2 regions of the Marinobacter sp. bablab_jr003 genome follow, and region 2 is predicted to be linked to the other one. Evidence: riboswitches for the same ligand, from Rfam matches in the RefSeq annotation. Region 2 holds a riboswitch; the other holds the start of a gene.
The links. A riboswitch is a leader RNA that binds a small molecule or an ion and turns the genes downstream of it on or off. The one in region 2 is predicted to bind cobalamin.
Positions count from the first base shown of each region.

Region 1: linked by a shared signal. The riboswitch ahead of H3Z84_RS12350 (ribonucleoside-diphosphate reductase subunit alpha) and the one ahead of H3Z84_RS13335 (TonB-dependent receptor) in region 2 are both predicted to bind cobalamin.

Region 1 is NZ_JADARC010000119.1:7,628-23,360, reverse strand. Features, by position in the region: gene H3Z84_RS12415 (ParB/RepB/Spo0J family partition protein) at 1-781, shown strand, start outside; gene H3Z84_RS12410 (ATP synthase subunit I) at 1,010-1,390, shown strand; gene atpB (F0F1 ATP synthase subunit A) at 1,406-2,260, shown strand; gene atpE (F0F1 ATP synthase subunit C) at 2,314-2,541, shown strand; gene H3Z84_RS12395 (F0F1 ATP synthase subunit B) at 2,629-3,099, shown strand; gene H3Z84_RS12390 (F0F1 ATP synthase subunit delta) at 3,112-3,648, shown strand; gene atpA (F0F1 ATP synthase subunit alpha) at 3,677-5,221, shown strand; gene atpG (F0F1 ATP synthase subunit gamma) at 5,292-6,152, shown strand; gene atpD (F0F1 ATP synthase subunit beta) at 6,207-7,601, shown strand; gene H3Z84_RS12370 (F0F1 ATP synthase subunit epsilon) at 7,640-8,062, shown strand; gene glmU (bifunctional UDP-N-acetylglucosamine diphosphorylase/glucosamine-1-phosphate N-acetyltransferase GlmU) at 8,212-9,576, shown strand; gene glmS (glutamine--fructose-6-phosphate transaminase (isomerizing)) at 9,606-11,438, shown strand; gene nhaB (sodium/proton antiporter NhaB) at 11,652-13,157, shown strand; cobalamin riboswitch at 13,246-13,730, shown strand; gene H3Z84_RS12350 (ribonucleoside-diphosphate reductase subunit alpha) at 14,034-15,733, shown strand, end outside.
Region 2 is NZ_JADARC010000119.1:229,953-245,685, forward strand. Features, by position in the region: gene H3Z84_RS13300 (putative nucleotidyltransferase substrate binding domain-containing protein) at 1-297, opposite strand, end outside; gene cobU (bifunctional adenosylcobinamide kinase/adenosylcobinamide-phosphate guanylyltransferase) at 438-968, shown strand; gene H3Z84_RS13310 (histidine phosphatase family protein) at 952-1,551, opposite strand; gene cobT (nicotinate-nucleotide--dimethylbenzimidazole phosphoribosyltransferase) at 1,556-2,608, opposite strand; gene cbiB (adenosylcobinamide-phosphate synthase CbiB) at 2,729-3,688, shown strand; gene cobD (threonine-phosphate decarboxylase CobD) at 3,685-4,806, shown strand; gene H3Z84_RS13330 (hypothetical protein) at 4,762-5,961, opposite strand; gene H3Z84_RS13335 (TonB-dependent receptor) at 5,981-7,951, opposite strand; cobalamin riboswitch at 8,083-8,312, opposite strand; gene H3Z84_RS13340 (cobalamin-binding protein) at 8,394-9,275, shown strand; gene H3Z84_RS13345 (FecCD family ABC transporter permease) at 9,306-10,265, shown strand; gene H3Z84_RS13350 (ABC transporter ATP-binding protein) at 10,265-11,035, shown strand; gene cobO (cob(I)yrinic acid a,c-diamide adenosyltransferase) at 11,046-11,657, shown strand; gene H3Z84_RS13360 (cobyric acid synthase) at 11,658-13,127, shown strand; gene bluB (5,6-dimethylbenzimidazole synthase) at 13,124-13,825, shown strand; gene H3Z84_RS13370 (DNA-3-methyladenine glycosylase I) at 13,917-14,585, shown strand; gene cobS (adenosylcobinamide-GDP ribazoletransferase) at 14,600-15,361, opposite strand; gene H3Z84_RS13380 (ArnT family glycosyltransferase) at 15,437-15,733, opposite strand, start outside.

The DNA.
Region 1 (15,733 bases), 220 kb from region 2:
TGGCGAACTGCGGGAGATCCCCGTAGACCTCATCCAGCGTGGCCGTTACCAGCCGCGCCGGGATATGGACCCCGCCGCCCTGCAGGAACTGGCAGATTCCATTCGCCAGCAGGGTGTGATGCAACCGGTGGTGGTGCGCCCGGTTTCCGAAGGCCGCTATGAACTGATTGCCGGTGAGCGCCGCTGGCGCGCGACCCAGATTGCCGAGCTCGACAGCATTCCCGCCATCATTCGTGATGTGCCGGATGAAGCCGCCATCGCCATGGCGCTTATCGAGAACATCCAGCGCGAAAACCTGAACCCGATCGAAGAAGCCTTTGCCCTCCAGCGCCTGCAGGAAGAGTTTGGCCTGACCCAGGCCCAGGTGGCAGAGGCTGTGGGTAAATCCCGCACCACCATTACCAACCTGTTGCGGCTGATCGGCCTGACCGAAGATGTGCGCACCATGCTCGAGCATGGTGACCTGGAAATGGGCCATGGCCGCGCGATGCTGACCTTACCCCCTGAACAGCAGATGCAGGTGGCCCGCCAGGTGGTGGCCAAGTCGCTTTCCGTGCGCCAGACCGAAGCCCTGGTGCGCCGCATCCAGCAGGAAAAGCCCGCAACGGAAGATTCCGGCAGCAAGGCGCTGGACCCGAACATCCGGGCCCTGCAGGATGACCTTTCCGACCGGCTCGGTGCCCGGGTGTCCATTGCCCACGGCAAGCGGGGCAAGGGTAAAGTGGTGATCGAATACAGTTCGCTGGATGAGCTGGACGGTATTCTGGGCCATATCCGCTGAGCGCCCGGAAATTCCTGAAAATCATCCTAAAGTATCCATTCAGGCCAGAAACACCACATCTGGGTGCAGCCGAAGCCTGATAACACAACCTGTGTAAAAGCAGGCCTTTTCATCTTGAAATCTGGTTAAATTTTCGCCATTTTTTCCGTCGGGTTATGTTGAACAGCTACCGGTTAACACATATAATTCCGCGCGCTTGGAATGACAGCTGGTGATATGAGCCGTTCAATGAAAGCCATCACGTACGTGCCGCTGAAACAGTGGCTGACCATAGAGATGGCCTCTCTCACCGTTCTGAGCCTTTTGTGGTTGCTGGAAAGTCGTTTGGCCGGTTATTCCGCGTTTATCGGCGGTCTTATTTTTGTCATACCAAACGCTTACTTTGCTCACCGGACGTACCGGTACCAGGGCGCAAGGCAGATGCACCTGGCAGTCAGCAACATTTTCAGGGCAGAGAGCATCAAACTCGCCCTTACCGCAGTGTTTTTTGCGGCCGTTTTCACTTTAATGGAGCCAGTACATGTACCGGCTCTGTTATTCACTTTTGCTGTGATGGTTGTGTTGGGTACGGCATTGCGCTGGCTCATCCGGCCGCGACCACAGCGATGACTGGACGAGAGCAGTATGGCAGCTGATACCCCAGTAGAGTATATAAAACACCACCTCACCAACCTTACCTATGGCAAGCTTCCGGAAGGCTATGAGCGCGCAGACGGCAGTGTTGTGCAGGAGGCCACCTGGACCTTCGCACGCACCGGCCAGGAAGCCGCAGACATGGGCTTCATGGCGCTCCACGTCGATACCCTCGGCTGGTCTATCGCCATGGGTATCCTGTTCCTGGGTCTGTTCCGCTTTGTGGCCAACCGGGTCACCGACGGCGCACCGAGCGGACTGCAGAACCTGGTCGAAATGACCTTTGAATTCGTTCAGGGTATCGTGCGCGATGTTTTCCACGGCAAGAACCCGTTGATTGCCCCGCTGGCACTGACGATTTTTGTCTGGATCCTGCTGATGAACATCCTGAAGCTGATCCCGATCGACTATATTCCGTCTATCGCCCATGCGATGGGTCTTGAGTACTTCAAGATTGTGCCGACCACCGATCCCAATGGTACTTTCGGTATCTCCATCGGTGTGTTCCTGCTGATCCTGTTCTACAGTTTCAAGGTGAAAGGCGTAGGTGGCTTTACCAAAGAACTGGCCTTTAACCCGTTCAATCACTGGATCATGGTTCCGTTCAACCTGTTGCTGGAAATCCTGGCGCTGATCATCAAGCCGATCAGCCTGGCACTGCGTCTGTTCGGTAACATGTACGCCGGCGAAGTTGTCTTTATCCTGATTGCGTTGTTGCCGCTGTGGGTCCAGTGGACACTGAACGTTCCCTGGGCGATCTTCCACATCCTGGTGATCCCGCTTCAGGCCTTTATTTTTACTGTGCTTACTGTGGTTTACCTCAGCGCAGCACACGAAGATCACTGATAAACCCTTAAATACACAAACCCTTAACTATCTGAAAAACTGAGGAGTCTTCAATGGAAATGGTATTTATCGCAGCTGCGTTGATCATCGGTCTGGGTGCCCTGGGCGCTGGTATCGGTTTTGGTCTGCTGGGCGGCAAACTGCTCGAGTCCACTGCGCGTCAGCCGGAAATGGCTAACCAGCTGCAAACCAAGGCATTCATCATGGCTGGTCTGCTTGATGCGGTTCCCATGATCGGTGTTGGTATCGCGATGTACCTGATCTTCGTTGTTGCTGGTTAATCAGCCGAGAATTGAGGGTGGCAGTGCCCGGCACTGCCACCGCATTCCGGACACCAGGACGCAACGAATAGCAAGAGGTATATTGCCGTGAATATAAACCTTACGTTGATAGGGCAATCGATTGCCTTCGCTATTTTCGTCTGGTTCTGCGTCAAGTATGTATGGCCGCCGATTACGGCTGCCATGGAAGCGCGCCAGAAGAAAATTGCAGACGGCCTCTCTGCCGCAGATCGGGCTTCCCTCGATCTGGAACTTGCGCAGGAAAAAGCCGCTAAAGAACTGCAGAAGGCGAAAGAAGAAGCTGCAGCCCTTATTGACCAGGCCAACAAGCGTGCCGCCCAGATCGTCGAAGCCTCCAAGGACGACGCTCGCAAAGAAGGCGACAAGCTTATTGAGCAGGCAAGGGCGGAAATTCAACAGGAGCGTGTTCAGGCTCGCGACGCACTGCGTGCAGAAGTGGCCACTCTGGCCATTGCCGGTGCCGAGAAGATTCTGGAAACCTCTGTAGACGCCAAAGCTCACAGCGAGATGCTGGACAAGCTGGCCGCAGAACTCTAAAAGAGGGTCATCATGGCAGAACTTACAACGTTAGCCCGACCCTACGCGAAAGCCGTTTTTAAAGCCGCGCAGGACCAGAATGCCGTTGATCAGTGGGATCAGGCTCTGGCTTTCGCAGCTATGGTTGCGGCTGACCAAGAGGTAAAGAACATCCTGGCCAACCCCGGCCTGTCTGAGCAACGCAAGGCGGAACTCTTCGCTGACTGTTTTGAAGAGCCGCTGCCTGAAGCACTCAGAAACTTCCTGTTGATTCTTGCTGAAAACAAGCGTCTGGCCCTGTTGCCGGAGATTTCTGCTTTGTTCCGTTTGTACCGTGCAGACCTCGAGAAGTCTGTGCACCTGACAATCGATACCGCATTCGAATTGTCTGCAGACGAACAGCAGAAACTGATCGACGCATTGTCCAAAAAGCTGGAGCGCAAGGTTGAGCTTGAAACCGCAGTTGATCAGAATCTGATCGGCGGCGTGGTAGTACGTACAGGCGACCTGGTTATCGACGCTTCAGTTCGTGGCAAGCTGGCCAGAATGGCCAAGGCTCTGGGCTCCTGATTTCAGCACAAGGTTTGAGGACAAAGGCATGCAGCAACTGAATCCATCCGAGATCAGTGACATCATCAAGAAGAGAATCGAGAACCTCGATATCTCTTCCGAAGCTAAGAACGAAGGTACGATCCTGTCTGTTTCTGACGGTATCGTACTGATCCACGGTCTGGCCGACGTTATGTACGGCGAGATGATTGAATTTGCCAACGGCACTTACGGCATGGCGCTGAACCTGGAGCGTGATTCTGTTGGTGCGGTTGTTCTGGGTGACTACGAAGGTCTGGCTGAAGGCCAGAAGGTACGTTGTACCGGTCGTATCCTGGAAGTACCGGTTGGTAACGAACTGCTGGGCCGTGTTGTAGACGGTCTGGGTAACCCGATCGACGGCAAGGGCGAGCTGGGCAACAGCCTGACTTCCCCGGTCGAGAAGGTTGCTCCGGGCGTTATCGCTCGTCAGTCCGTTGATGAGCCGGTTCAGACTGGTCTGAAAGCCATCGACACCATGGTTCCCATCGGTCGTGGCCAGCGTGAGCTGATCATCGGTGACCGCCAGATCGGTAAGACTGCGGTTGCGATCGACGCGATCATCAACCAGAAGCACACCGGCATCAAGTGTATCTACGTTGCCGTTGGCCAGAAGCAGTCTTCCATTGCCGCCGTAGTGCGCAAGCTGGAAGAGCACGGCGCCATGGACCACACCATCGTGGTTGCTGCCGGTGCCGCGGATCCTGCAGCCATGCAGTTCCTGGCTCCGTACTCCGGTACCTCCATGGGTGAGTTCTTCCGCGACCGCGGTGAAGACGCACTGATCGTATACGATGACCTGTCCAAGCAGGCCGTTGCCTACCGTCAGATCTCCCTGCTGCTGCGTCGTCCGCCAGGACGTGAAGCATACCCGGGTGACGTTTTCTATCTGCACTCCCGTCTGCTGGAGCGCGCTTCCCGCGTAAACGCTGACTACGTTGAGCAGTTCACCAACGGTGAAGTGAAAGGCAAGACCGGTTCCCTGACCGCACTGCCGATCATCGAAACCCAGGCTGGTGACGTTTCTGCATTCGTACCGACCAACGTAATCTCTATTACCGATGGTCAGATCTTCCTGGAAACCAACCTGTTCAACTCCGGTATCCGTCCGGCCATGAACGCCGGTATCTCCGTATCCCGGGTAGGTGGTGCAGCCCAGACCAAGATCATGAAGAAGCTCGGCGGTAACATCCGTCTGGCCCTGGCCCAGTACCGGGAACTGGCGGCATTCGCCCAGTTCGCTTCCGACCTTGACGAAGCAACCCGTAAGCAGCTGGAGCATGGTCAGCGCGTAACCGAGCTGATGAAGCAGAACCAGTACAGCCCGATGACCGTTGCGGAAATGGGCACTTCACTGTTCGCAGCCAACGAAGGCTTCCTGGACGATGTTGAAGTAAACAAGGTTGTGAAGTTCGAAGCACAGCTGCTGGACTGGATGCGTTCCGAGCAGAAAGAGCTTCTGGACAAGATCGGCCCTGAAGGTAACTTCAATGACGACATCGCTGCCGGCCTGAAAGCTGCTCTGGAGAAATTCAAGACCACTCAGAGCTGGTAAATCCACCGGGCCCGCCATTGTGCGGGCTTGCTGGTCCCTTTGAGTGTCTAACTTGAAAAGGCAGTGACTTATGGCCGTCGGAAAAGAAATACGTAACCAGATCGGAAGCATCAAGAGCACGCAGAAGATCACTTCCGCCATGGAAATGGTGGCGGCGAGTAAGATGCGCAAGGCTCAGGATCGGATGCAGGCAACTCGCCCGTATGCCGAAAAGATGCGTCAGGTAATCGGACATATTGCTAAGTCCAACAAGGATTACCGTCATCCGTTCATGCAGGAGCGTGAGGTCAAGCGGGTAGGCTACATTGTAGTTTCCTCTGACCGCGGCCTGTGTGGTGGCCTGAACACCAATGCGTTCAAGCTGCTCGTGCGCGAAATGCGTGAATGGAAAGAGAAAGGTATTGAGACTGATATCTGTGCCATTGGCCAGAAAGGCGCATCCTTTTTCCGCAGCTATGGCGGAAACGTGGTTGCAGCCCTGACCCACATGGGCGACAGCCCGAGTGCGGAAAAGCTGATTGGCAGTGTCAAGGTGATGCTGGATTCGTTCGAGGCAGGCAAGATCGACCGCCTGTTCCTGATCAGTAACGAGTTCGTCAACACCATGACCCAGAGCCCGAAGTCAGAGCAGTTGTTGCCTCTGCCGGAAGGTTCCGATGAAGACATCGGTCGCCAGTGGGATTATATCTACGAGCCGGACTCACGTCCGATTCTTGACGGGTTGATGCCACGTTATATCGAATCCCAGGTGTATCAGGGTGTGGTAGAGAATCTGGCCTGTGAACAGGCCGCCCGGATGATCGCTATGAAGAGCGCCACCGACAACGCTGGCAGCATCATTGACGAGCTTCAGCTGGCCTATAACAAGGCCCGTCAGGCAGCGATCACACAAGAGATTTCGGAGATTGTGAGCGGCGCCGCATCTGTTTGATAGCGCTCACAAACCTACTGGTTTTATTGACTACTAGATAACGAGGAACCGAGCATGAGTAGCGGACACATCGTTCAGATCATTGGCGCGGTTATCGACGTGGAATTTCCACGTGACTCCGTGCCAAGCGTTTACGACGCACTGCTGCTTGAAGGTGGCGAAACAACTCTGGAAGTCCAGCAGCAGCTGGGTGACGGCATTGTTCGTACCATCGCTATGGGCAGCACCGAGGGCCTGAAGCGTGGCCTGAAAGCAGAAAACACCGGCAAGCCGATCTCTGTACCGGTTGGTACCAAGACTCTGGGCCGGATCATGGACGTTCTGGGTCGTCCCATCGACGAGCAGGGCGAAATCGGTGAAGAAGAGCGTTGGGGTATTCACCGCAAAGCTCCGGGCTATGCCGACCAGTCAGCGTCTGCCGACCTGCTGGAAACCGGTATCAAGGTTATCGACCTGATCTGCCCGTTCGCCAAGGGTGGTAAGGTTGGCCTGTTCGGTGGTGCCGGTGTAGGCAAAACCGTAAACATGATGGAACTGATCAACAACATCGCGAAAGAGCACTCCGGTCTCTCTGTATTCGCCGGTGTTGGTGAGCGTACCCGTGAGGGTAACGACTTCTACTACGAAATGAAGGAGTCTAACGTTCTCGATAAGGTTGCCATGGTTTACGGCCAGATGAACGAGCCCCCTGGAAACCGTCTGCGTGTGGCCCTGACTGGTCTCACCATGGCCGAGAAGTTCCGGGACGAAGGCCGTGACGTACTGTTGTTCGTTGACAACATCTACCGTTACACCCTGGCCGGTACCGAAGTATCCGCACTGCTGGGCCGTATGCCTTCAGCGGTAGGTTACCAGCCGACCCTGGCCCAGGAAATGGGTGAGCTGCAGGAGCGTATTACCTCCACCAAGACTGGCTCTATCACCTCTATCCAGGCGGTATACGTACCGGCGGATGACTTGACTGACCCGTCTCCGGCCACCACCTTCTCGCACCTTGACGCGACCGTGGTACTGAGCCGTGACATCGCTTCCAAGGGTATTTACCCGGCGATCGATCCACTCGACTCCACCTCCCGTCAGCTGGACCCGCTGGTGATCGGTGAGCAGCACTACAACGTTGCCCGTGGCGTTCAGAACGTTCTGCAGCGTTACAAGGAGCTGAAAGACATCATCGCGATCCTGGGTATGGACGAGCTGTCAGAAGACGACAAGCTGACCGTTTCCCGTGCGCGTAAGATCGAACGCTTCCTGTCTCAGCCGTTCCACGTAGCAGAAGTATTTACCGGTTCCCCTGGTAAGTACGTGTCTCTGAAGGAAACCATCGCCAGCTTCGAAGGTATTCTGAACGGTGACTACGACGACATGCCGGAGCAGGCCTTCTACATGTGCGGTGGTATCGAAGAGGCAATCGAGAAGGCTAAGGCAATGAAAGAGAAAGAAGGCAAGTAAACCTCCTTCTTCCCTTTCTGACCCAAGAGGCGTAAGAAATGGCTATGACCGTACATTGTGACGTCGTAAGTGCCGAGGAAAAAATTTACTCCGGTCTGGTGGAGATGCTGATCGCCACCGGTACCGAGGGTGAGCTTGGTATCCAGTTTGGCCATGCTCCGCTGCTGTCTGCGCTCAAGCCGGGCGCAGTGCGGATCATCAAGCAGGGTGGAACCGAGGAGATTCTGTACGTTTCAGGTGGCTACCTGGAAGTGCAGCCTAACCTGGTTACCCTGATGGCTGATTCTGCGGTTCGTGCAAAAGATGTAGACGAAGCCGCAGCACTGGAAGCCCAGAAGGAAGCCGAGAAGGCACTGGCGAATAAGACAGGCGAGTTTGAGTACTCCCGGGCCGCCGCTGAGCTGGCAGAAGCCGCCGCTCAGCTGCGTACCATCCAGAAACTGCGCAAGAACCTGCGTTAAGCAGGGTTGCGTCAGTGCCCGGACTGGCCTGACAGTGAACCGCATCCTCAGGTGGAGGGCTCTGTGTTTCCTACCGGAAACAGAGGGGTTTCCGCCAGGACGCGGTTTTTTATTTTCTACCGGATAAAGAGTTTGGAGCTGTACGCCCCATGAACCCGCTACACGTTGTGATCCTGGCCGCCGGTCAGGGTTCAAGGATGAAATCCGCCCTGCCGAAGGTCTTGCACCCGGTAGCCGGCAAGCCCATGTTGCACCATGTGGTCGACACCGCAAAGCAACTGGGCGCGGAGAAAATTCACACAGTGATCGGCCATGGCGCGGACCAGGTACGGGCGTCGCTGCATGACGACTCGGTGAACTGGGTGCTCCAGACCGAACAACTGGGTACCGGCCATGCCGTGGCCCAGGCCCTGCCGGACCTGCCGGATAACGCCCGGGTACTGATACTCTATGGCGATGTTCCGCTGACCCGTAAAGATACCCTGGAAGCCATGGTCAGTGACCTGGACGACAGCAATCTGGCCCTGCTGACCGTGGATATGGACAACCCCCACGGTTATGGCCGGATTGTCCGTAACGACCAGGGGCAGGTTCAGGCGATTGTTGAGCAGAAAGATGCCACCGCCGAGCAGCAGGATATCAACGAAGTAAACACCGGGATCCTGGCGGTATCGGCCAGTCACCTGAAAAGCTGGTTGCCGACGTTATCCAACAGTAATGCCCAGGGTGAATACTACCTGACCGACATCATTGCCATGGCTGTGGATAACGGCCTGTCGGTCACGGTTTCGCAGCCCCTGAACCCGTTTGAAGTGCAGGGTGTGAATAACCGCCTGCAGCTGGCCGAGCTGGAACGCTGGTATCAGCGCCAGCAGGCCGAGCGCCTGATGACCGAAGGTGCCACCCTGGCCGACCCGGCCCGCATTGATGTTCGCGGCGAGCTGACCATTGGTAACGACCTGTGGATTGACGTCAACGCCGTGTTCGAAGGCAAGGTAAGCCTCGGCAGCAACGTGGTAATCGGCCCCAACTGCGTGATCAAGGACGCGACCATTGCCGACGGTGCCGAGATCAAGGCCAACAGCGTCATCGAAGGTGCGGTGGTGGGCGCCAACGCCCAGATTGGCCCGTTTGCCCGCCTGCGCCCGGGCACCGAACTGGCCGCCAACACCAAGGTTGGCAACTTTGTGGAAACCAAGAAAGCCGTGGTAGGTGAGGGCAGCAAGATCAACCACCTGAGCTACGTGGGCGACGCCTCACTGGGCCGTAATGTGAATGTTGGTGCAGGCACCATCACCTGTAACTATGATGGCGTGAACAAGCACAAGACTGTGTTGGGCGATGGTGTATTTGTGGGTTCCAACACCTCGCTGGTGGCCCCGGTGTCTGTTGCGGACCAGGCGACCATCGGTGCCGGTTCCACCATCACCCGGGACATCAGTGAAGGCGAACTGGCCGTGGCCCGCGGCAAGCAGCGAAACATCTCCGGCTGGGAACGGCCGAAAAAAGCGTAAAGACCGATTAACGAACAGGTGACAACAGCATGTGTGGGATTGTAGGAGCGGTATCTGAACGGGACGTCCAGGGTATTTTGCTGGAGGGCCTGCGCCGCCTTGAATACCGGGGTTACGACTCCGCCGGTATGGCCGTTATCAGCAGCGCCGACCAGATACAGCGGGCCCGGGAAGTGGGCAAGGTAGCTGCCCTGGCAGACGCCATCGCCGCGAACCCGGTTGCCGGCCACGTGGGTATTGCCCACACCCGCTGGGCGACCCATGGCGAGCCGTCCGAGCTCAACGCCCATCCGCATATGTCTGGCGACCGCCTGGCCATCGTTCATAATGGCATCATCGAAAACTACCAGGAACTGCGGGACGAACTGAAAGCCGAGGGCTTCGAGTTCACGTCCCAGACCGACACCGAGGTAGTGGCGCACCTGATCGCTAAAAACTACCGGGCCGGTGGCGGCCTGTACCAGGCCGTGAAAACTGCCCTGGATCGCCTGCGCGGCGCCTATGCCCTGGCCGTTGTCCACGCTGATGAGCCGGATCACATGGTAGTGTGCCGTCAGGGCAGCCCGCTGGTAATTGGTGTGGGAATCGGTGAAAACTTCATCGCTTCCGATCAGCTGGCCCTGCTGCCGGTGACCGACCGTTTCATGTTCCTGGAAGAAGGCGATATTGCCGACATCCGCAAAGGCAGCATCGAGATCCATGATCGCGAAGGCATGGCCGTAGAGCGCGCCATTACCCGTTTCGAGCACGGTGCCGATTCCGCCGACAAGGGCGAATACCGCCACTACATGCTCAAGGAAATCTACGAGCAGCCGAAAGTGATCAAGGCCACTATGGAAGGCCGGATTACCGACACCCGGGTACTGGAGCAGGCCCTGGGTACCGACGCTGCCAACCTGCTGGAAAACGTGCGCCATGTGCAGATCATCGCCTGTGGTACTTCCTACCACGCCGGCATGGTGGCCCGTTACTGGATTGAAGACCTGGCCGGCATCCCTTGCTCCGTGGAAGTCGCGTCCGAGTTCCGCTACCGCAAGCACGTGATCCAGCCGGATACCCTGTTCCTGTGCATCTCCCAGTCCGGCGAAACCGCGGATACCCTGGCCGCACTTCGCCAGGCCAAGAAAGCCGGTTTCCGGGCGGCCCTGGCCATCTGCAACGTACCGGGCAGCTCCCTGGTGCGGGAATCCGACCTGGTGATCATGACCCAGGCCGGCCCCGAGATTGGCGTAGCCTCTACCAAGGCGTTCACCACCCAGCTTACCGCACTGCTGATCTTCACCCTGGCCCTGGCCCGTCACAACGGCCTGAGCGAAGAGAAGGAAGCGGAGATCGTGGGCGCTATCCACCAGCTGCCGAAGCAGGTCAGCGATGTGCTGGCACTGGATGCAGACATCGAAGAAATGTCCAAGGCCTTTATGGACAAGCACCACAGCCTGTTCCTGGGCCGTGGCTCCCAGTTCCCGGTGGCCATGGAAGGGGCGCTCAAGCTTAAAGAGATCTCCTACATCCATGCCGAAGCCTATCCGGCCGGTGAGCTCAAACATGGTCCGCTGGCGCTGGTCGACAGCGAGATGCCGGTGGTCACCGTGGCGCCGAACAACGACTTGCTTGAGAAACTGAAATCGAACCTCGAAGAAGTCCGGGCCCGTGGCGGAGAGCTGTTTGTATTTGCCGACAGGGATGCCGATGTGAAGCCTGAAGAGGGGCTGCATGTGATGCAGATTCCGTCTGTGCACGAGATCACGGCGCCCATTGTCTACACCGTGCCTTTGCAGCTGCTGTCGTACCACGTTGCAGTACTTAAGGGCACTGATGTGGACCAGCCCCGAAACCTGGCCAAGAGTGTGACGGTGGAATAAACGGCGAGATTCAGGCTGGCCGCCGTCCGCGGTAAACCGGGGCCAGCCTGATTTTCCGGAAACATGATCCAGAGCAAGTCTTTCCGGGCGATGTAGGTCCAAGTACGGAGACCCGGGCGGCCCCACAGGGGTACCCTATACACAAATATCAAGGCAGGTAATGGTTGCCTGTTGCATACTTTTTTAGCCGCCAATTCAAGAAGAACTGATGCAATGCCCGACACTCTCGTTTCCGGATTTACCCGCAATTTCCTGGGCAAGGCGCCCAACTGGTACAAGCAGGTTATTCTGCTGTTTCTGATTGCCAACCCGATTGTGATGTTTGTGTTCGGGCCGGTGACGGCAGGCTGGCTGCTGATTGCCGAGTTCATCTTTACCCTGGCCATGGCCTTGAAGTGTTACCCATTATTGCCAGGCGGCTTACTGGCGGTGGAGGCCTTACTGATTGGGCTAACCAACGCCGACGCCGTGTACCACGAGGTGCTGATCAACTTCCCGGTTATCCTGCTGTTGATGTTCATGGTGGCAGGCATCTATTTCATGAAAGAGCTGCTGCTGGTGACCTTCACCCAGATCCTGGTGGGGGTACGCTCCAAGTCTGCGCTCTCGCTGCTGTTCTGTGGTGCCGCAGCCGTGTTGTCAGCGTTTCTGGATGCCCTTACGGTAACCGCGGTCATCATCAGTGTGGCGGTGGGTTTTTACTCGGTGTATCACAAGGTGGCGTCTGGTAAGGGCTATCAGCAGAAAGACCACAATGCCAACAGCGATGCCGAAGTGGTGGAACTGCACCGGGAAGACCTGGAAAACTTCCGGGCGTTCTTGCGCAGCCTGTTGATGCACGGTGCCATTGGTACCGCCCTGGGTGGTGTGGCCACCATGGTTGGCGAACCCCAGAACCTGCTGATCGCCAAGGTGGTTGGCTGGGATTTCGTGGGCTTCTTCCTGCACATGGCACCGGTGAGTATTCCGGTACTGATTGCCGGCCTGTTTACCTGCTGGGCGCTGGAGAAGCTGCGCTGGTTCGGCTACGGCGGTCGCCTGCCCAAGCCGGTACGCCAGGTGTTGCAGGAATACGCCGATAACGAAAGAGCCAGCCGCACCAAGTCCGACAAGGCTGCCCTGTGGGTGCAAGCTGTTGCTGCCGTGATCCTGGTGCTGGGCCTGGCGTTCCACGTAGCGGAAGTGGGGCTGATCGGCCTGCTGGTGATCATCCTGGTTACTTCCTTCACCGGTGTGATCGACGAGCACCAGATTGGCAAAGCCTTCCAGGAATCCCTGCCGTTCACCTCACTGCTGGTGGTGTTCTTTGCCATCGTGGCGGTGATCCACGAGCAGCACCTGTTCAAGCCTATCATCGAATACGTACTGAGCCTGCCGGAAGGCCAGCAACCGGGCATGTTCTTCATTGCCAATGGCCTGCTGTCCATGATCAGCGACAACGTGTTCGTGGCCACCGTATACATCAGCGAAGTAAAACAGGCCCTGGATGCCGGCGCCATCAGCTTTGACCATTTCCAGACCCTGGCCGTGGCCATCAACACCGGCACCAACCTGCCCAGCGTGGCCACCCCCAACGGCCAGGCCGCGTTCCTGTTCCTGCTCACCTCCGCCATCGCCCCGCTGGTACGGTTGTCCTACGGCAAGATGGTGATTATGGCCCTGCCGTACACCGTGGTGATGGGTGGCGTAGGCCTGTACATGGTGACCCACGCCTTCTGATTCTCGACGCCGATAACAGCCTCATCTGACGCCCGTGCCGCTTTCACAAAGCTCCACGGGCGTTCTTGTTTCTGCTGCTTAGTCTGTATATAGTGACGAAGTCCTTGGTTTACTACCATATATTGTGATCAAAGCGTGATCACTCAGGTAGTCGGGAATCCGGTGAGAATCCGGAACTGACGCGCAGCGGTATTGGGGAACGAGCGTGGCATAAAGACACTGGCAAGGAGCCCCTGGTTACCTCCTGAATCGCCTCTGCGTGCTCTGAAAGCTGCAGATGCAAGGCGCGGCTCGCCGCCAATGGCCTTAGCCCTTGGCAAGAGTCGCAACACAGCAGGTGCAGCTTTCAGAGCACGCCCTTCGGGGCTTTCAGAGCGCTTCACAATCGGCGTTGCAACTTTTTGAAAGGCCCCGGCCTTACTGCAAAGTTGCGCCTTGACTGTGAAGCGCTCTGAAAGCCAGAGGCGACTCAGGAGGTAACCAGGGGCTCCAACCGGGAAGTCGCCACGCAAGGCCGAACCACACGGTTCACGCCCCTGAGTCCGAAGACCTGCCAGGGATAGACACTGCACCTTCGCGTTTATCAAGGTGAGCAGGCGGGTTTCGTTTTCTGGCCACGGAATCCACGGAAGAACACGGAAAGAAAAGACTTACTGATTTTTTGCCACGAAATCCACGAAAAAACACGAACAAAGATTTACTACGAAAAGAAAAAAGCTTTTTATCTTTTCCTTTCGTGTTTTTTCGTGGATTTCGTGGCAAAACAGTCCCTTTCTTTTCATTTTTCCGTGTCCTTCCGTGGATTCCGTGGCAAAAACCTCCCCCTTCTCCTGAACGCAAAGGCTGCGCCACCACGCGTACACAAGGAGAAGTTCCATGTCTGCCATCCTGTCCCCCGAGCCCCCGGCGGTTGCCGCTACAGAATCCCTTCAGGTCATCAAACGCAACGGCACCCTCGTTGGCTTTAACCCTTCCAAGATCACCGTCGCCGTTACCAAGGCCTTCCTTGCGGTAGAAGGCGACCAGGCCGCGGGTTCTGCCCGTATCAACGACGCCGTGCACCGGGTCACCGAACAAGTGGTGCAGGCCATCAGCCGGCGCCTGAAGGCCGGGGGCAAGGTGCATATTGAAGACATCCAGGACCAGGTAGAACTGGCCCTGATGCGGGCGGAGGAACAGAAAGTGGCCCGGGCCTACGTGCTGTACCGGGAAGAACACGCCCGCAAGCGCGCCATTGAAGAACCCATGGAAGCGCACCCGCACCTGACCGTGAAAAAAGCCGACGGCAGCGTGGCGCCGCTGGATCTGGGTTTGATGAAACTGCAGGTAGAGCAGGCCGCGACCGGGCTGGACGGCATTGAGGGCGAATCCCTGGTGGAGGAAGCCCTGCGCAACCTGTACGACGGCATTGCCGAAACCGAAGTGTTGTCTGCCCTGATCATGACCGCCCGGGGCCGCATAGAACGGGAGCCGGACTACAGCGCCGTGACTGCCCGCCTGTTGCTGGAGCAACTTCGGCTGGAAGCGGCCGAGGCGCTGGACTTGCCCCGCAACCAATCCCTGACAGAGAGTTATCCACAGGCCCTGAGCGCCTTCATCCATACCGGTATCCGCTACGAATTGCTGGACGAAGCCCTGGCCGCCTTTGACCTGGAACGCCTGGGCGCAGCCCTGAAACCCGAGCGCGACCACCAGTTCGGATTCCTCGGCCTGCAAACCCTGTACGACCGTTACTTCCTGCACTGGAACGGCGCCCGCCTGGAACTGCCCCAGGTGTTCTTCATGCGCGTGGCCATGGGCCTGGCCCTGCGGGAAGACGACCCCAACGCCCGCGCCATCGAGTTCTACAACCTGCTGTCCAGCTTCGATTACATGGCCAGCACCCCGACGCTGTTCAACAGCGGCACCCGCCATTCCCAGCTGTCCTCCTGCTACCTGACCACCGTGCAGGACGACCTGGGCGGCATTTACGGGGCCATCAAAGACAACGCGCTGCTCTCCAAATGGGCCGGCGGCCTGGGCAACGACTGGACCCCGGTGCGGGCGCTCGGCTCCCACATCAAAGGCACCAACGGCCAGAGCCAGGGCGTGGTGCCGTTCCTGAAAGTCGTCAACGACACCGCCGTGGCGGTGAATCAGGGCGGTAAGCGCAAAGGCGCCGTGTGTGCCTACCTGGAAAGCTGGCACCTGGACATCGAAGAGTTCCTGGAACTGCGCAAGAACACCGGCGACGAACGCCGCCGCACCCACGACATGAACACCGCCAACTGGGTGCCGGATTTGTTGATCGAACGCATGCGTGAAGACCGGGACTGGACCCTGTTCTCCCCCAGCGATACGCCGGATCTGCACGACCTGTACGGCAATGCCTTCCGCGAACGCTACGAACACTACGAAGCGCTGGCGGAGCAGGGCGAGATCACCCTGTTCAAGAAAATTCCGGCCAAGCAGCTGTGGCGCAAAATGCTCACTGTGCTGTTCGAAACCGGCCACCCCTGGATCACCTTCAAAGACCCCTGCAACCTGCGCTCGCCGCAGCAGCATCAGGGCGTGGTGCACAGCTCCAACCTGTGTAC
Region 2 (15,733 bases):
GATGGCTTTGGCGGGGAACCGGACTTTCTTGTTCATCATCAATCCGAACTGGCCAAAGATTTCGCCCTCGCCCACGCGGTTGTACAGCTCACCGGAGCGGCGGAAAATCTCCACGGCGCCGCTGCGGATATAGTGGAGCCAATGATTGGTCTGGCCGAGTTCAAGTATCTGGGTGCCGGCGCGGTAGTAGACCACCTCAATACCGCTGACAACTCGTTCAAGAAGTTCTTCAGGCATGTCATTGAACGGGGGGTATTGGGCAATGTGGTTGCGGATGTCCAACAGTTCGGCCTGCATGGGCTCTCCAGAGTGACTGAGTCTTGATTAAATGTTTGCGGTTGGCTGACCGGTTATTCCAGAGTCTGGCCAAACTATAGCAGTTGTCTGTCCGGTTGGTGTACCTTGGCGACGGAATGTGGCGGGCTGGAGAAAGGTTTATGGTCAACAAGTTACTGGTAACCGGCGGGATTCGCTCCGGTAAGACCGGGCTGGCTGAGCAGAGGGCCAAAGCGGCCGGTAACGACGTGGTTTATGTGGCGACCGCCACTGCAGGCGATGATGAAATGGCACTGCGTATCCAGCGTCACCAGCAGCTGCGTCCCGATCACTGGCAGCTGGTTGAGGAGCCGCTGCGCCTGGGCCGGGTATTGTCAGTGTATGCCAGCGGTCTGGGAGAGCCACCGTTGCTGTTGGTGGACTGTATGAGCCTGTGGCTGAGCAATCTGTTGTTTGCCGACGGCTCCTTGTTCCAGCCCGAGCGGGCGGCCTTTCTGGAGGCGGTTGAGGCCTATCCCGGCCCTCTGGTGATTGTGACCAACGAAGTGGGGCTCGGAACCATCGGCATGGACCCGCTTACCCGCCGTTTTGCCGACGAGCTGGGCTGGCTCAATCAGGCCCTGGCCCAGCGATGTGATGAGGTGGTGATGGCCGTGGCGGGTTTACCAATTACCCTCAAGGCTGGTGGCTGATCAGGCTGCGGAACACACCGAATTCGGACTGGTCCACCTGTATCCGGCTGCGGCAGGCGTAAGGGACGGCGAAGCCGGTGAATGATTTTTCCAGCGGAATGCCCAACACATTGGCCAGCACCATGCGAATCACGCCTCCGTGGCAGACCACCAAGACCCGTTTGCCGGCTAGGGTTTGCTGCCACCGATCAAAACCATCGATGGTGCGCTGGTAGAAATCCGTCACAGCTTCACCGCCGGGGGGGAGGAAGTTGATGGGGTCCTGCCAGAAGTGGTTGAGGTGATCCCCATAACGCTCCTGGATCTGCTCTGCGGTCAACCCTTCCCACTCACCGAAGCCGATCTCCCGAAGATCTTCTTCGATGTGCAGTGGAATCCTGTGTTCCTCGGCTAGTTGCTGGGCGAAGCGTCGGCACCGTTTCATGGGTGAACTGACGATGGCGTCCCACCGATCACCCTCGGCGATGGCAGCTATCATCTGTTGCCACCCGGTGTCGCTCAAAGGGTCGTCTTTACTGCCCCGGAACATCTGGCCACCTTCCGGTTCGCCGTGGCGTATCAGGTCGATTACTGTGGTGGTCATAGGGCTATTCTTCCGCTTTGCCACTGACGCCAGCGTTGGTAAAACTGGCCATCCGGTTATGCAGCGTGCAGGCGGCGCGTAACAGGGGAACGGCAACGGCGGCGCCACTGCCTTCGCCCAGGCGCATGCCAAGATCCAGAAGCGGCGAGGCATCAAGTGCCTCCAGCACGGCACTGTGGCCGGGTTCGGCTGACCGATGTGCAAACAGAAGCCACTCGCGCGCAGTCGGTTGTTGATGCACGGCCACCAGTGCAGCGACTGAGACAATAAAACCATCCACCAGCACCGGGATCCGGCGTGCGGCGCAGCCCATTATGGCGCCCGTCAGTGCGGCTATTTCAAAGCCTCCCAAAGAGGCCAGTACCGTCAGCGGATCCCGGTCGGGACCATGTCGGTGCAAGGCCTTCTCAACAATGCGGGCCTTGCGGGCAACGCCTTCGGAGTTCAGCCCGGTGCCCGGGCCAACGAGGGTGGTGGGCTGCTGGCCCAGCAGGGCGCAGGCCAATGCGGCGGCACTGGTGGTGTTGCCGATGCCCATGTCGCCACCAATAAACAGGCGGCAGCCAGCGTTTACGGCACGCCTGGCGGCATCGTCGCCACTGTATAACGCGGATTCAACCTGGCGCGAGGACATGGCCGGTGATTTTGCCATGTTGGCCGTAGAGGGGGCGATAATCTGGTGTATGACGCCGGGTAATTCCGGTACTTCGCCAACCGTACCCAGGTTAACCACTTCCAGGCTGGCACCGAGTTCCTCGGCCATCACGCTGATGGCGGCGCCACCGCTGGCAAAGTTGGCGATCATCTGGGCGGTGACTGCCTGCGGAAATGCTGAAACACCTTCGGCGCAAACTCCGTGATCACCGGCAAACACCGCCATTCGCACCGGATCAACGCTGGGTTTGTCACTGCCGTTCAGGCCCGCCAGGTTGATGGCGAGCTTTTCCAGTTGCCCGAGAGAGCCGGGTGGCTTGGTGAGTACCTGCTGGCGTTCGGCGGCAAGCGCGGTGTGCTGAACCGAGGGCCTTGGGGGTGACTTCAACCAACTGTCGGGCAGTGCCATGGCGATGGGTCCTTGTGGGCGGAAAACCCACGATGGTCTAACCGGGAGGCAAGACTGTCAAGTTCAGTGATCGGTCGGTTAGACTTACCGGCACTTGATTTACGGAGACCGGCTTTGGATACGTTTGTGGTTGCAGCGCTGGTGTGCGGTGCCGCGGTTTTGGTGGATTGGCTCTTGGGTGAGCCCCGGCGATGGCATCCGCTGGTGGGTTTCGGCCGGTGGGCATCCCTGTTGGAGCAACGCCTGAATGATCAGCCGTCATTCCCGACGCAAAGCCTTTTGCGGGGGTTGCTGGCGACCCTGGTAGCGGTCATGCCAGCCGTCGTGCTGGCAATTCTGCTGCAATTCCTGCTGGAGGGCTGGCTGTGGCTGCTCACTCAGGTGGCCGGTGTCTGGCTTGCCATTTCATTACGGGGGCTGGCGGAGCATGGTCGGGCGGTGTCGACTGCGTTGGCGTCCGGGGATGGCGCCCGGGCCCGGCTGGCGGTTGGCCAAATTGTCAGCCGCGACGCTGCAGCGCTGACCGACGAAGGCGTTGCCGCCGCCGCTTCGGAATCCATGCTGGAAAATGGCGCGGATGCGGTGTTTTCAAGCTTGTTCTGGTATCTGGTCGCTGGCTTGCCCGGACTGGTTTTGCACCGGCTGGTGAACACGCTGGATGCCATGTGGGGCTACCGGACGCCACGATATCTGTATTTCGGGCGCTGCGCCGCCAGGCTCGATGATGCTATGAACTGGGTGCCTGCCCGGCTAACTGCCTTGACCTATGCGTTGCTGGGCAATACCCGGCTGGCCGTGAAATGCTGGCGTGAACAGTCCAGGGCCTGGGACAGTCCGAACGCCGGCCCGGTGATGGCAGCAGGAGCGGGCGCGCTCGGTGTCACTCTGGGCGGCCCGGCGCCGTATTCCGGTGGCGTGAAGCAGCGACCGCTGCTGGGCAGCGGGCAAGGCGCCACGGCGCAAACCGTGGAGGGCGCGATTTCCCTGGTTCAGCGTGGCGTGATGTTGTGGCTGTTGGTGTTGTTGGCCTTGGCCGCAACTCTGAATGCGTTCTGGTCAGGAGGTATCGGGTGACAGCGTTCGATGGTGCTGATTTGCCGGAGCATGGAGGTCGCCTGAGGGCAGCGGCTCAGCACTGGGGCATTCCTCCGGAACAATGGCTGGATCTCTCCACCGGTATTAATCCTGTGCCCTGGCCGGTTCCGGCAATTCCGGCGGAGGTATGGCAACGGCTGCCGGAGCCGGAAGATGGGCTGGAAGAGATTATCCGTATCTGGGCCGGGGCGCCGGAGCGTGCCTGCTGCCTACCCGTAGCGGGTTCCCAGGCGGCGATCATGGCCCTGCCAGCGGTTCGTGCCCGTAAGCATGGTTTCGGTCGGGTGGCCGTGCCCATGCCCGGTTATCGTGAGCATGGTCATGCCTGGCGGCGAGCGGGTTTCGACGTGGTGGCGATTCCTGAACAGGCGACAATGCAAGCGGAGCTGGCGTGGCTGGATTCCGTTGATGTGGTGGTCTGGATACAGCCGAATAACCCGACGGGGGAGCTGATCCCCGTTGAACGGTTGCTGGTTTGGTGGGAACGTCTGCGAGCGCGGCAAGGTTGGCTAATAGTTGATGAGGCCTTTTTGCCGGCTTGTGACCAACAGAGCCTGATAGCTGCGGGGGCCCTGAAAGGACTGATCGTCCTCAAGTCCATGGGCAAGTTCTTCGGCCTCGCCGGGTTGCGCGCAGGCGCTGTGATAGCTGAGGCAGAGACGGGCAGAGCTTTGATGTCTGAGCTGGGCCCCTGGCCCGTGAGCGGACCAGCGCGCTATATAATGGCGGAAATGCTTCAGGATAGGGCCTGGCAGTTGCAGGCAAAGGATCAGCTTGAACACAAGAGCCAACGATTGGGTGATCTGTTATCTGAGTCAGGGCTTGGACTCAGTGACGGCACGATTCTGTTCCGTTATTTGAGACACGCCCGGGCTAACGACCTTCACCATGAACTGGCGCATAAGGGTATCCTGGTGAGGTTGTTCGAGAATCCCCTTGCAATCAGAGTCGGACTTCCGGGCACTGAGCAGGAATGGCACAGACTGGAACAGGCGTTAGAGCGCCTGGTAGGGCAGTGGGCGGGCGGCCACCAAAGCCGCCCGCTGTCGAGGTCAAGGATTGGTGACCACCGTGCCGAAGCTGATCGCGATGGGTAGCAGTGAGGTTTCAATGAAATCGGCCTGACTGTTGTCGGAAGGGTCGATGACCCGCACGCCCGGATTCGACAGAGTGGCATCTGCCAACCACAGGCGGCCTTCAGGACTCAGTTCGATATCTCGGAAGTCCATTCCGGTCAGATTGTTGACCGTGGCCAGCGAGGTTGCGCCCTCGGACGGATTGAAGGACTGCAGTGAAATGTTCTGCCAGCCCGCGTAGTTCAGTATGTAACCTTCAGTCGGGCTGATGATGGCGACATCATTGATCTGAGTGTCAATGTCGGCGTCTGGAATCATTGAAGAAACCTGATAGGTCTCAGGGTCAACGACATCTAGGCTTGTGCCCTCAAAGGGTGCGGAAAAGCTTCCCAGGTTGGTGATGACCAGCCCGATGCCATCAACGTGCTGGATGTTGGAAGGGTTCCGGCCAATGAGAGGGATGCCTTTCATTATGTCGGTAGCACTGGCATTGGTCTCGATTTCTGTGTCCGTTGTGGTATCAAAAACCGCAACGTATCCGTCATTGGTGGGGCTGTAATTGCTATCGAGCCGTTGCATGGTGATAAACAGTTTGCCGTCGACGACAGCACCCGCTGACATCTGAACTACATCGCCCTGACTGTCTGCGGGTACATAGACGCTCAGATCCAGGGTTTTGCCGGTGAAAAAGTCCTCAGCCCTGTTGGCGGAAGGGTTTACAACCCATGCCTCGTTTTTTCCGTAGCGGAGCAGGTACGCTTTGGCTTCATTGGCAAAGACGATCTGGTACGGGTTGGCGCTGCCCTGATCACCGGCTTCCAAAGTGCTGGCTTCCCAGACTTCTTTCCCGGGGTTTTCAATGTCGACCTTCAATACCTGATCGCCAAAGAACTTTCTGATCAGGTAATAGTGCTGACCATAGCCATTCACTGTGATGTCCGAAATGCCGCTGAAATAACCGCCCGAAGCTTGCATTCCAGTTTCTTGTATTGATACCAGTTCTACCTCACCGGAGGTGTAGTCATCGGCCGCCGTGGCAACGACCCCGACGTTCTCGGTAATCACAGGATCAAGTGTTGAAGACGAGGAATCCCCACCACAACCGGTCAGTCCGATGGTCAGTGCAAGCGCAGCAAGGGTGCCTTGGCGCAGTGAAAATAGTTCCGTGTGGTTCATGGTATAACCCTTGTAATGGTTAGAGGGAATGCTTGATGTTGATAAACCAGCCGCGTCCGGGGCCAGGGAACCGATTGAAATCCTGGTAGATTTCGTCGGTGATGTTGCGAACTTCCAGTCGTGCCTCAGTCATGCTCTTGTCCGGCCAGATCCGTTGCCATTGCACCGTTGCGTTAAGCGTCTCTCTGGCATCAGCCTCCAGGATATTGGCGGAGTCATAATAGAGTTCATCGTCCACCTGATAGGACAGGTCGATCTGGAAGGGCCTGAAACGCCAGCGGGTACCGGCAAGAAACGATTCGTGATAAATACCCGGCAACCGCTTTTCGAAACGCGTGCGCACTGACTTGTCGGTATTTTCCGACTCCTGTACCGTGGCATTGCCGTAGAGGGACCAGGCGGGGGTGATGGAAAAAACCGCATCCAGCTCCACGCCATAAACCTCGGCTTCCAGGTTGCGATAACGACCGACGCCGCGGGCGTCGTAGGTTGCGATCACAGCAGGGTCCAGCACCCGGAAATACCCTGTGGCTTCGGCATGACCCCAGCCCTGGTCTGTGCGCAGTGTCAGGTCGTAGTTCATCGATTCTTCTGGCTGCAGGTCCGGGTTGCCGATAAACAGCCCCTGCTGACCGTATAGCTCTTGAAGGGTAGGAACGCGCACGTTGTTTGCAATGTTGCCGGAGAGTGTCCAGTTATCATGAATCACGCGGGTCAGCCCGAGTTGCCAGCTGGTGTGATTGTCGCGCGAGCGGGTCGACTCGGTGGTTCCATCGGCAAGCGATTCATCGGATTCGTCCTGAACGTGCACCTGACGGATAGCTGCCTGCGTCTTCCAACGGTTATCGATACTCTGCCAGGCATAGGATAACGACGAGGTTAGCTGGAACCGCTCCCGTTCATCTCGAGGCTCAGTATCCTGTTTGTCGTCCTGCTGGTAGTCATAGTGGGTGGTATCAACGCTCAGTGTGATGGTGTGGTTGCCAAGTAAAGCTGAGAGGGTATTCACCAGCCCAAGCTGTTGTGTGTCGGTTTTTACATCGGAGACTCCGAGACCTACCCGCCCGCTGGTATTGTCGTAATGCTCGGTGATATCGCCGACAATCAGGCGATGGCTGGAGTGCAGCTTGCCCTGGAACCATCCACGTTCCTGCCCCTGAAGTTGTAGGCGAAAAGTTTCGTTCGCCAGAGACGCATCGTTGTCCCGCCAGTTCTGGATGGTTGGCACACCCTGCTCATAATGGGTGTATTGGAACAGAGCGTCGACCTGGGCTGTCCGGCTGATCTCCCAGCCCAGTTTCGTGCTGACAGCATCCTGTTGATAATCCGCATTGCGCCGCTTGGTGTTATCGCCATCATTCGGATTGAACCAGTCACTGGCGTTGGGGTATTCAAAGTCGTTATTGCTGGTTTGTCGATCAAGCGACACCCAATAGTAAAAATCGTCGTGGCTGCCGCTGTTGAAGAGGCCGGTTCGGTAAGTGTCAAAGGAACCAGCGCCGACATTGATGCTGGTGGCATCCTCGATGTCTTTGCCAAGACTTTCCAGTACCACCACACCACCGATGCCCGCCTGAGGCAGCTGTGCTGGGGCTCCACTGGGGTACACCTGAATACGGCTGACATCAGTCAACGACAGTTTGCCGAGGTCAACACCGCCGGTGACCGGATCGTTCAGTAGCATGCCGTCCAGAACAACCTGTACCTGCCGCGAGGTCGATCCTCGAATGGACACTGATGAGGCGCTTCCCAGTCCGCCGCTTTGTCGGATCTGGACGCCGGCCTGATCGCTAAGAACATCAGCGACTGAAGCGGTCCGGTTTTCGATGCTGGACCGATCCAGAACGCGCACGGGGCCTGTCGCCTGGCTGGGGTCTACATCGCTGGCGGCGTTGATGGGAGTGGCTTCCACCACGATAAAAGGAAGTGTATCTTCTGCGATGACATTGGTGGCCATCAGCGAAAAAATGGAGATAACGATTTTCTTCATCAGGGAGATGGGCACCGGCTGCATTTCTCTGCGTCTGCAACCAGCATTGTTGCGGTTTCTGGTTGCCTGAACAGCTACCAAAAGAGAAGAGGCATATACGCCTGCTCCGTGTTCTGACCCTCCGTCAAAAGCACTGATAGCCGGTAGCAGGCCGGTCTCCGGGCTTGCGGCTGGCATTCTTGCCAGAGTAGGATGCCTTCCCACAGCGTTTTGCTGCAGTGGCTGGCTCAGGGCCATTCCTCTCGTACCGCATACCGTTGCGGGGGCAGCGTCGGAATTTCACCGAACTTCCCAGTTTCACCCATCGCTCAGTCGAACAGTTGTCGCGCTTGAGGTGGGCACCTGCTACGGATAAAAAATTTGAGTAAGAGTTTACGGTGTGGCCAAGAGGTCGTCAATAAATGACAAATAGTTCAGAGTTAGCCAGCGCTCAGGAGGTCTCATGATAGTCATTCGGGTTTTCGTGCTTTTCCTGATGCTCTCCAGCCATGTGGTGGCTGATGTCTGTGCCACGGACGATAACGGAGTGGAGCTTTGTTTGCCCGGGCCTGCCCAGCGCATCGTGACACTATCCCCCGGGGCGACGGAGCTGGCGTTTGCCGCGGGTGCTGGTGAGCAGGTTATCGCTGTTGTTGATTACAGCGATTATCCCCCGGAGGCTGAAATGTTGCCCAATGTCGGGAGCCATACCCGGATTGATCTGGAGGCGTTGGTCGCTCTCAAGCCGGATCTGGTGGTTACCTGGGTGTCTGGTAATCCGGTTGAGCAGGTCACTATGCTCGATCAGCTTGGCATGGCCAGTTTTGCGATTGAGCCACGAACGTTTGAAGGTGTGTCCTCGGTGCTGGAGAGGCTGGCGTCGCTCGCGGGTACAGAGTCTGAGGGTTATGCGGAGGCGGCCCGGTTTCGACAGGGAATTGCCGCATTGGCGAAGCAATATCGGGGGCGTGAACCCATTCGTGTGTTTTATCAAGTGTGGGATCAGCCTTTGATGACGATCAATGATGAGCATCTGATCGGAAAGGTGATTTCTTTGTGCGGTGGCCAGAATATTTTTGGTGAGATGGCTCGCCTGGTGCCGCGTATCGGGCCGGAAGATGTTCTGGCCGGAGACCCCGAAGCCATCCTGTCGGGCGGCACCGATGAAGACGGCAACAGTTATACAAGCCTTGAGCGCTGGAGGGAGTTTGGCGCGATGGCGGCGGTAGCGGCGGATAATTTGTTTATCATTCCGGCCTCGCCCATTTCACGCCCCACGCCGCGTTTGCTGGATGGAGCACGCACGGTTTGCGAGAAACTGGATATGGCGCGTGCTCGGTTGTAATAACACAAGGAACCGCTTGAGGGACCGGGGATGATGCGAGCGCTGACAATACTGACGGTTATTGCGGCATTGGCTTGTGCGCTCTCCCTCGCCGTCGGCAGTGTTACTATCCCGCCCGGTGATCTGTGGCAGGTTGTTCTCGGGCAGGGTGATACGCTGGATCGAACCCTTCTGATTGATCTTCGTTTACCCAGGACGCTCTCGGCGTTTGCTGCTGGCGGTTTGCTGGCGATCGCCGGGGCATTGATGCAGGTATTGTTGCGAAATCCGCTGGCCGATCCCTATGTTCTGGGGCTGTCCGGTGGTGCTGCCACCGGTGCGCTGCTAGCCATGCTTGCGGGGGCTGGCATGGTTTTGGTGTCTGGCGCCGCCTTTGCTGGCGCCCTGTTTGCGACTCTGCTGGTGTTTGGGCTGGCCCACGGTACCGGCAGCTGGACCCCATCGCGATTGCTGCTTACCGGAGTGGTGACCGCCGCTGGTTGGGGAGCGGCCATTACCCTGATGCTTGCCATCACCCCCGCTCATCAGTTGCCGGGTATGCTGTACTGGCTGATGGGCGATGTGTCTTATGCGCGTCTGCCCTGGCCCTCCATCGTGGTGCTGATGCTTGCGGTTATTGCCTTGCTGCCACTGGCTCGTAGCTTGAATGTACTGGCGAGGGGACCATTGCAGGCCGCGGCTCTGGGTGTGTCTGTTCGCCCTCTGGAATGGAGCATCTACCTGTTGGCCAGCCTGCTGACCGCAACGGCGGTCACCTCGGTGGGTAGCATCGGTTTTGTTGGCCTGATTGTGCCCCATATGCTGCGTCTCGTGCTGGGGAATGACCAACGGATCATCTTACCGGCAAGTGCTTTGGCAGGCGGCACCTTGCTGGTTCTGGCTGATACTCTGGCCCGGACTGTGATTGCGCCTGAGCAACTACCGGTGGGTGTGATTACCGCCTTGCTGGGCGTACCCACTTTCCTTTATCTGCTTCACCGGAGTCGATGATGACGACTCTCTCTGCTCGCGAGCTGATTATCGATATTCCCGGACGTTCGAACGGTGCGAAGCTGAACCTGGACGTGGCGCCCGGACAGATCTGGGGGGTTCTGGGGCCGAACGGTGCGGGGAAAACCACGTTATTGCATACCCTGGCAGGACTGAAAGCACCCCGGTGTGGCGAAGTATGGCTTGATGATGTTGAGTTGGCTGCCATACCCCGGCGTGAACTGGCCCGAAAGTTGGGGCTGGTATTTCAGGACCGACAAGACAGCTTTCCTGCAACGGTGCTCGAGACTGCGTTGATTGGCCGTCACCCCTGGCTTTCGGTATGGCAAAGTGAGCAGGCGGAGGATATCCACCGGGCAGAGGCCGCTCTGGGAGCATTGGATCTCAGAGAGCTCGGCGAGCGTTTGTTGAATACCCTGTCAGGCGGAGAGCGACAACGCGTAGCGATTGCAACCCTGATGACTCAGGATCCGGCGGTTTGGTTGCTGGATGAACCGACAAACCATCTGGACCTACATCATCAGGTTCAGGTCATGCGTCTGCTGAGTGCCTGTGCCCACCGCGAAAAGGGCATCTTCATGTGTCTGCACGATCTTAATCTGGCCGCGCGATGGTGCAGTCATGTTTTGCTGTTGTACCCGGATGGTCAGGCCTGCTGGGGACCAACCGAGTCAATGCTGGTGCGCGACGCACTGGAAGGCCTTTATGACCAGAAACTGATTGAGCTGAATAAAGATGACATTCGCCTGTTTGCTCCGGCGAACGACTGAAGGAGATCCTGTGAAAGAACGCGCCAAAGACCCCGAACGCCATGCCAGGCGCATGGCAGCAAAACAGAAGATCATGCAGGAACGCATTGCCAGAGCCCAGAAAGAACAGGGCGTGTTGCTGGTGCTCACGGGCCCCGGCAAGGGCAAAAGCAGTTCCGGCTTTGGCATGGTGGCCCGGGCCCTGGGCCATGGTATGAAAGTGGGCATCGTCCAGTTTATCAAGGGCGCTTTCAGCACCGGCGAGGAAGCGTTCTTCCGGAGCCTGCCGAACGTGACCTACCACGTGATGGGACAGGGCTACACCTGGGACACCCAGAACCGGGAACAGGATGTGCAGAGTGCGACTGAAGCGTGGAATATCGCAGCTGACATGCTCAAAGACGACAGCTATGACCTGATTCTGCTGGACGAACTGAATATCGCGCTGAAGTACGACTACATCGATCTGGACCGGGTGCTGGATGACCTGCAGGCCCGGCCGGAGATGCAGCATGTGGTGGTCACCGGCCGTGGTGCTCCCCAGGAACTGATCGACCTGGCCGACACCGTGACCGAAATGGGTGTGGTCAAGCACGCCTTCAAGGATCAGGGCATCAAGGCCCAGAAGGGTGTGGAGCTGTAAATGCCCACCCTGATGGTGCAGGGCACCACCTCGGATGCTGGCAAAACCACGGTGGCGGCGGCGCTGTGTCGCTGGCTGGCCCGGCAGGGGGTCTCAGTCGCGCCATTCAAGCCCCAGAACATGGCCCTGAACAGTGCAGTCACCGTGGATGGCGGCGAGATTGGCCGTTCCACGGCGTTACAGGCCCTGGCCTGTGGCCTGGAGCCCCACAGCGACATGAACCCGGTGTTGTTGAAACCCCAGAGCGATTGCGGCGCCCAGGTGATCTTGCGGGGCAAGGTCCATGGCAATATGGATGCCCTGGATTACCACGCCTACAAAGCTGAGGCGATGAATTCGGTGATGGCGAGCTGGCAGGCACTGAGTGCCCGCTACGATGTGGTCATCGCCGAAGGCGCCGGCAGCCCCGCGGAAATCAATCTGCGGGCCAACGACATTGCCAACATGGGTTTTGCCGAAGCTGCTGATTGTCCGGTGTTGCTGGTAGGGGATATCGACAAGGGCGGGGTTTTCGCCCAGCTGGTGGGTACGCTGGCGTTGATTTCCGACAGTGAGCGGGACAGGACGGCGGGTTTTATCATCAACCGGTTCCGGGGCGATATTGCGCTGTTGGAGCCCGGGCTGGACTGGCTGACGGAACACACGGGCAAGCCGGTGTTCGGGGTTTTGCCATACCTGCACGGGTTGGTGATCGACTCAGAAGACAGCGTCAGTGCCGCCGGCACCAGTGAGGCCGGCGCCCTGAAAGTGGTGGTGCCGATATTGCCTCGGATCAGCAACCACAACGATTTTGATCCGTTGCGACTCCACCCGGGCGTTGACCTGGTGTTCGTGGGGACGGATGAACCCATTCCGCCAGCGGATCTGATTATCTTGCCCGGCAGCAAAAGCACCCGGCACGACCTGCAGTGGCTGAAGCAACAAGGCTGGCCGGAAGCCATCCAGAAACACCTGCGGTATGGCGGCAAGCTACTGGGTATCTGTGGCGGCTTCCAGATGCTGGGGCTAAAAGTGGAAGACCCGGAAGGGCTGGAGGGTGAAGCCGGCACTACCGAGGGCCTGGCCCTGTTCGAAATGGTTACCCGTATGGTGCCGGGCAAGCAGCTCCGAATGGTAAATGGCGGGCTGACCTCTCATGTTGTCAGCACGGCGGTGACAGGCGCTCTGAAAGGCTATGAAATGCACAACGGTGTCACCGAAGGCGCCGCGCTGGTGCGCCCATTTGCAGAGCTGGAAGGCCGGCCGGATGGCGCCGTCAGTGCGGATGGCCAGGTGGCGGGTACCTACATCCACGGCGTCTTCGACGAGCCAGCCGCCTGCCATGCCATTCTGGCCTGGGCAGGCCTTAAAACACAGGGCGAGCAGTCGGTGGACTACCAGCGTCACCGTCTGCAGCAACTTGATCGCCTGGCCGATCAGGTGGAGCAGTGCCTGGACATAGAGCGGTTAAGGAGGCTGTTGCAGTTGTGAGTAACCCGAATGATCCCTTCACCGATGCCCAGCGCGAAGGCCTGTACCGGGCCATCTTCGAGCGCCGGGATGTGCGCTCCCAGTTCCTGCCAGATGCCATTCCGGAGGAGGTTCTGGCGCGCATCCTGAGAGCTGCCCACCATGCCCCGTCGGTCGGCTTCATGCAGCCCTGGGATTTTATCGTGATTGACAGCCTGGCGGTGCGCGAGCAGGTGCTGGAAAGTTTTAACGAGGAAAACGCAAAGGCCTCGGAAAACTACACCGGCGAGCGCCAGCAAACCTATCGGAGCCTGAAACTGCAGGGCATTCTGGAAAGCCCCATCAACCTCTGCATCACCTGTGATCGATCCCGCGGCGGTCCCAATGTCCTGGGGCGTAACTCCATTATGGAAATGGACCTGTTCAGTACCTGCCTGGCGGTGCAGAACCTCTGGCTGGCAGCACGGGCCGAGGGCATTGGCGTGGGCTGGGTGAGTATTCTGGATCAGGATGTGCTGTCGAATATCCTGCAGTTGCCGGATCATGTATACCCGCTGGCCTATCTCTGCCTGGGCTATGTCAGTGAATTCCTGGAGCAACCGGAATTACAGTCCAAAGGCTGGCGTTCCCGGCTGCCGCTGGAAGATCTGGTGCATGGGAATAGCTGGGGGCAGCCGATTGCGCATAGGAAACTGGAAAAGCACCTCGCCGGGGGGTGATGGGTACCATAAAAAACTATTATCGTTTTCCTCATAGGTCCCGAATTGGGTACGATCCGACCCGACTTGGGACTTCTGTTCAGGGGGTGAGATGAAGTTTTCTGTGTTTTACCAGCAGGCCTTGGCCCGGAAGGGTGGCGAACAGGCCCTGAAATCTCTGTTGCCACCGGTCATTGAAAAGCATCGTCTGGCGGAGATCGGCGACGACCGTTACCTGTCCGAGATCACCCGATGCATTTTCAAGGCTGGTTTTGTCTGGCGGGTGATCGAGAACAAGTGGCCGGATTTTGAGGCGGCATTCGAAGGGTTTGTGCCCGCCTACTGGCAGCAGGTGCCGCCGGAAGTGCTGGAGCAGCTGGCTACAGACGAGCGTATTGTTCGCAACATGCAGAAGATCCGAACCGTGCCGGAAAATGCCCGGATGATCATGGGTGTGGCGAAAGATCATGGTAGCTTTGGTCAGTTTCTGGCCCAGTGGCCGTCGACCGATCAGGTGGGGCTGCTGCTTTACCTGAAGCGTAACGGTGAGCGTCTGGGCGGGAACTCGGCCCAGTATTTCCTGCGCCGGGTGGGTTGGGATGGCTTTATCCTGTCCCACGATGTGGTTACCGCCCTGACCCGGGCCGGAATTCTGGATGCCTCACCGGCCAGCAAGAAAGGCATGAGCCAGGCCCAGGAGGCGTTCAACCGTTGGCACGAAGAGACGGAAATGCCCATCAGCCACCTGTCCCGGATAGTGTCGTTCACGGTGGATAACTGACGATTTCCGGCGTGTTAGAGAGCCAGCAACAGCGCCAGTTCGCTGAACACGACAGCTGCGCCCAGGGTGTCGCCGGTGTAGCCACCGAGCTGGCTACGAAGATAGCTGCCCCAGAACACAGCAACCAGCAGGACGGCGGTTATGGCTGCGGGAATCAGTAACGGCTGCCAGAGTGATAATCCGGATGCCAGCAACAACACAAAGCCTGCCGCCGCCAGCAAACGGCTGCGGGAGAAACCGTCTGCCACCGGCTTGGATTTACTCTTGTCGGGGTCAGTGACGTACGGCAGGCAGGCCATCAATATCAGTGGTGTCAGCCGGGAAACCGCAGGTGCCACCAGCAACGCAAGCCAGATCAATTCAGCCTCAGCCAGCAGGGCTACTTTCAGCAGCAAGGCCATCACCAGTGCCACCGTGCCATAGGTTCCGATCCGGCTGTCTTTCATGATCTCCAGCCGTTTTTCAACGGTATAGCCGCCGCCGAGAGCATCAACACTGTCGGCCAGGCCATCTTCGTGGAAGGCCCCGGTGATAAACAGGTGCAGAATAACCACCAGGATAACGGCTGCCAGCGGGCTGGCCACCAGTGAGAACAGAAAATAGGCGGCGCAATAGCCAAGGCCGAGCAGAAGGCCCACCAGGGGAAAATAGACGCTGCTCTGGTTCATCAGGCGCTGGGAGTAATCAATCCGGACGAGCATGGGGATACGAGTCAGGAATCCCAGTGCCAGCCAGAAAGCCTGCCATTCTTGTGCAATCCGCGAGCGAGGGAGCAAGGGCGCCTCCTTGAGAATTCAAAAGCGCCCATTGTACGTGAGACCAGCAAAGTTTGCGGTGTTCTCAGAGTCGCATCAGTCCAGCCACTCCCCGGGGTTTTCGGTGGTAAAGCGTGTCACCTTGTCCGGTGGTTCACAGCTGTCAGTCATGTCCTGGTCGCTCAGCAGCACGTAGGTATCCCGGTGAGCGGTGCCCAGCGGTCGGGCACCCTGCTTATTGAAACAGCCAAGCTCTCCATCCCCTGCCACAATCAGATAGCTATCCGGTGTCTCCCGCATCCAGAGCCAAGCGTTGCGGCTTTCCTGTTCCCTGTTGCTGAAGTAACTGAAATGGGTAAAGTCCCGTTTTGAAAACAGAATGAACTGTTCCCG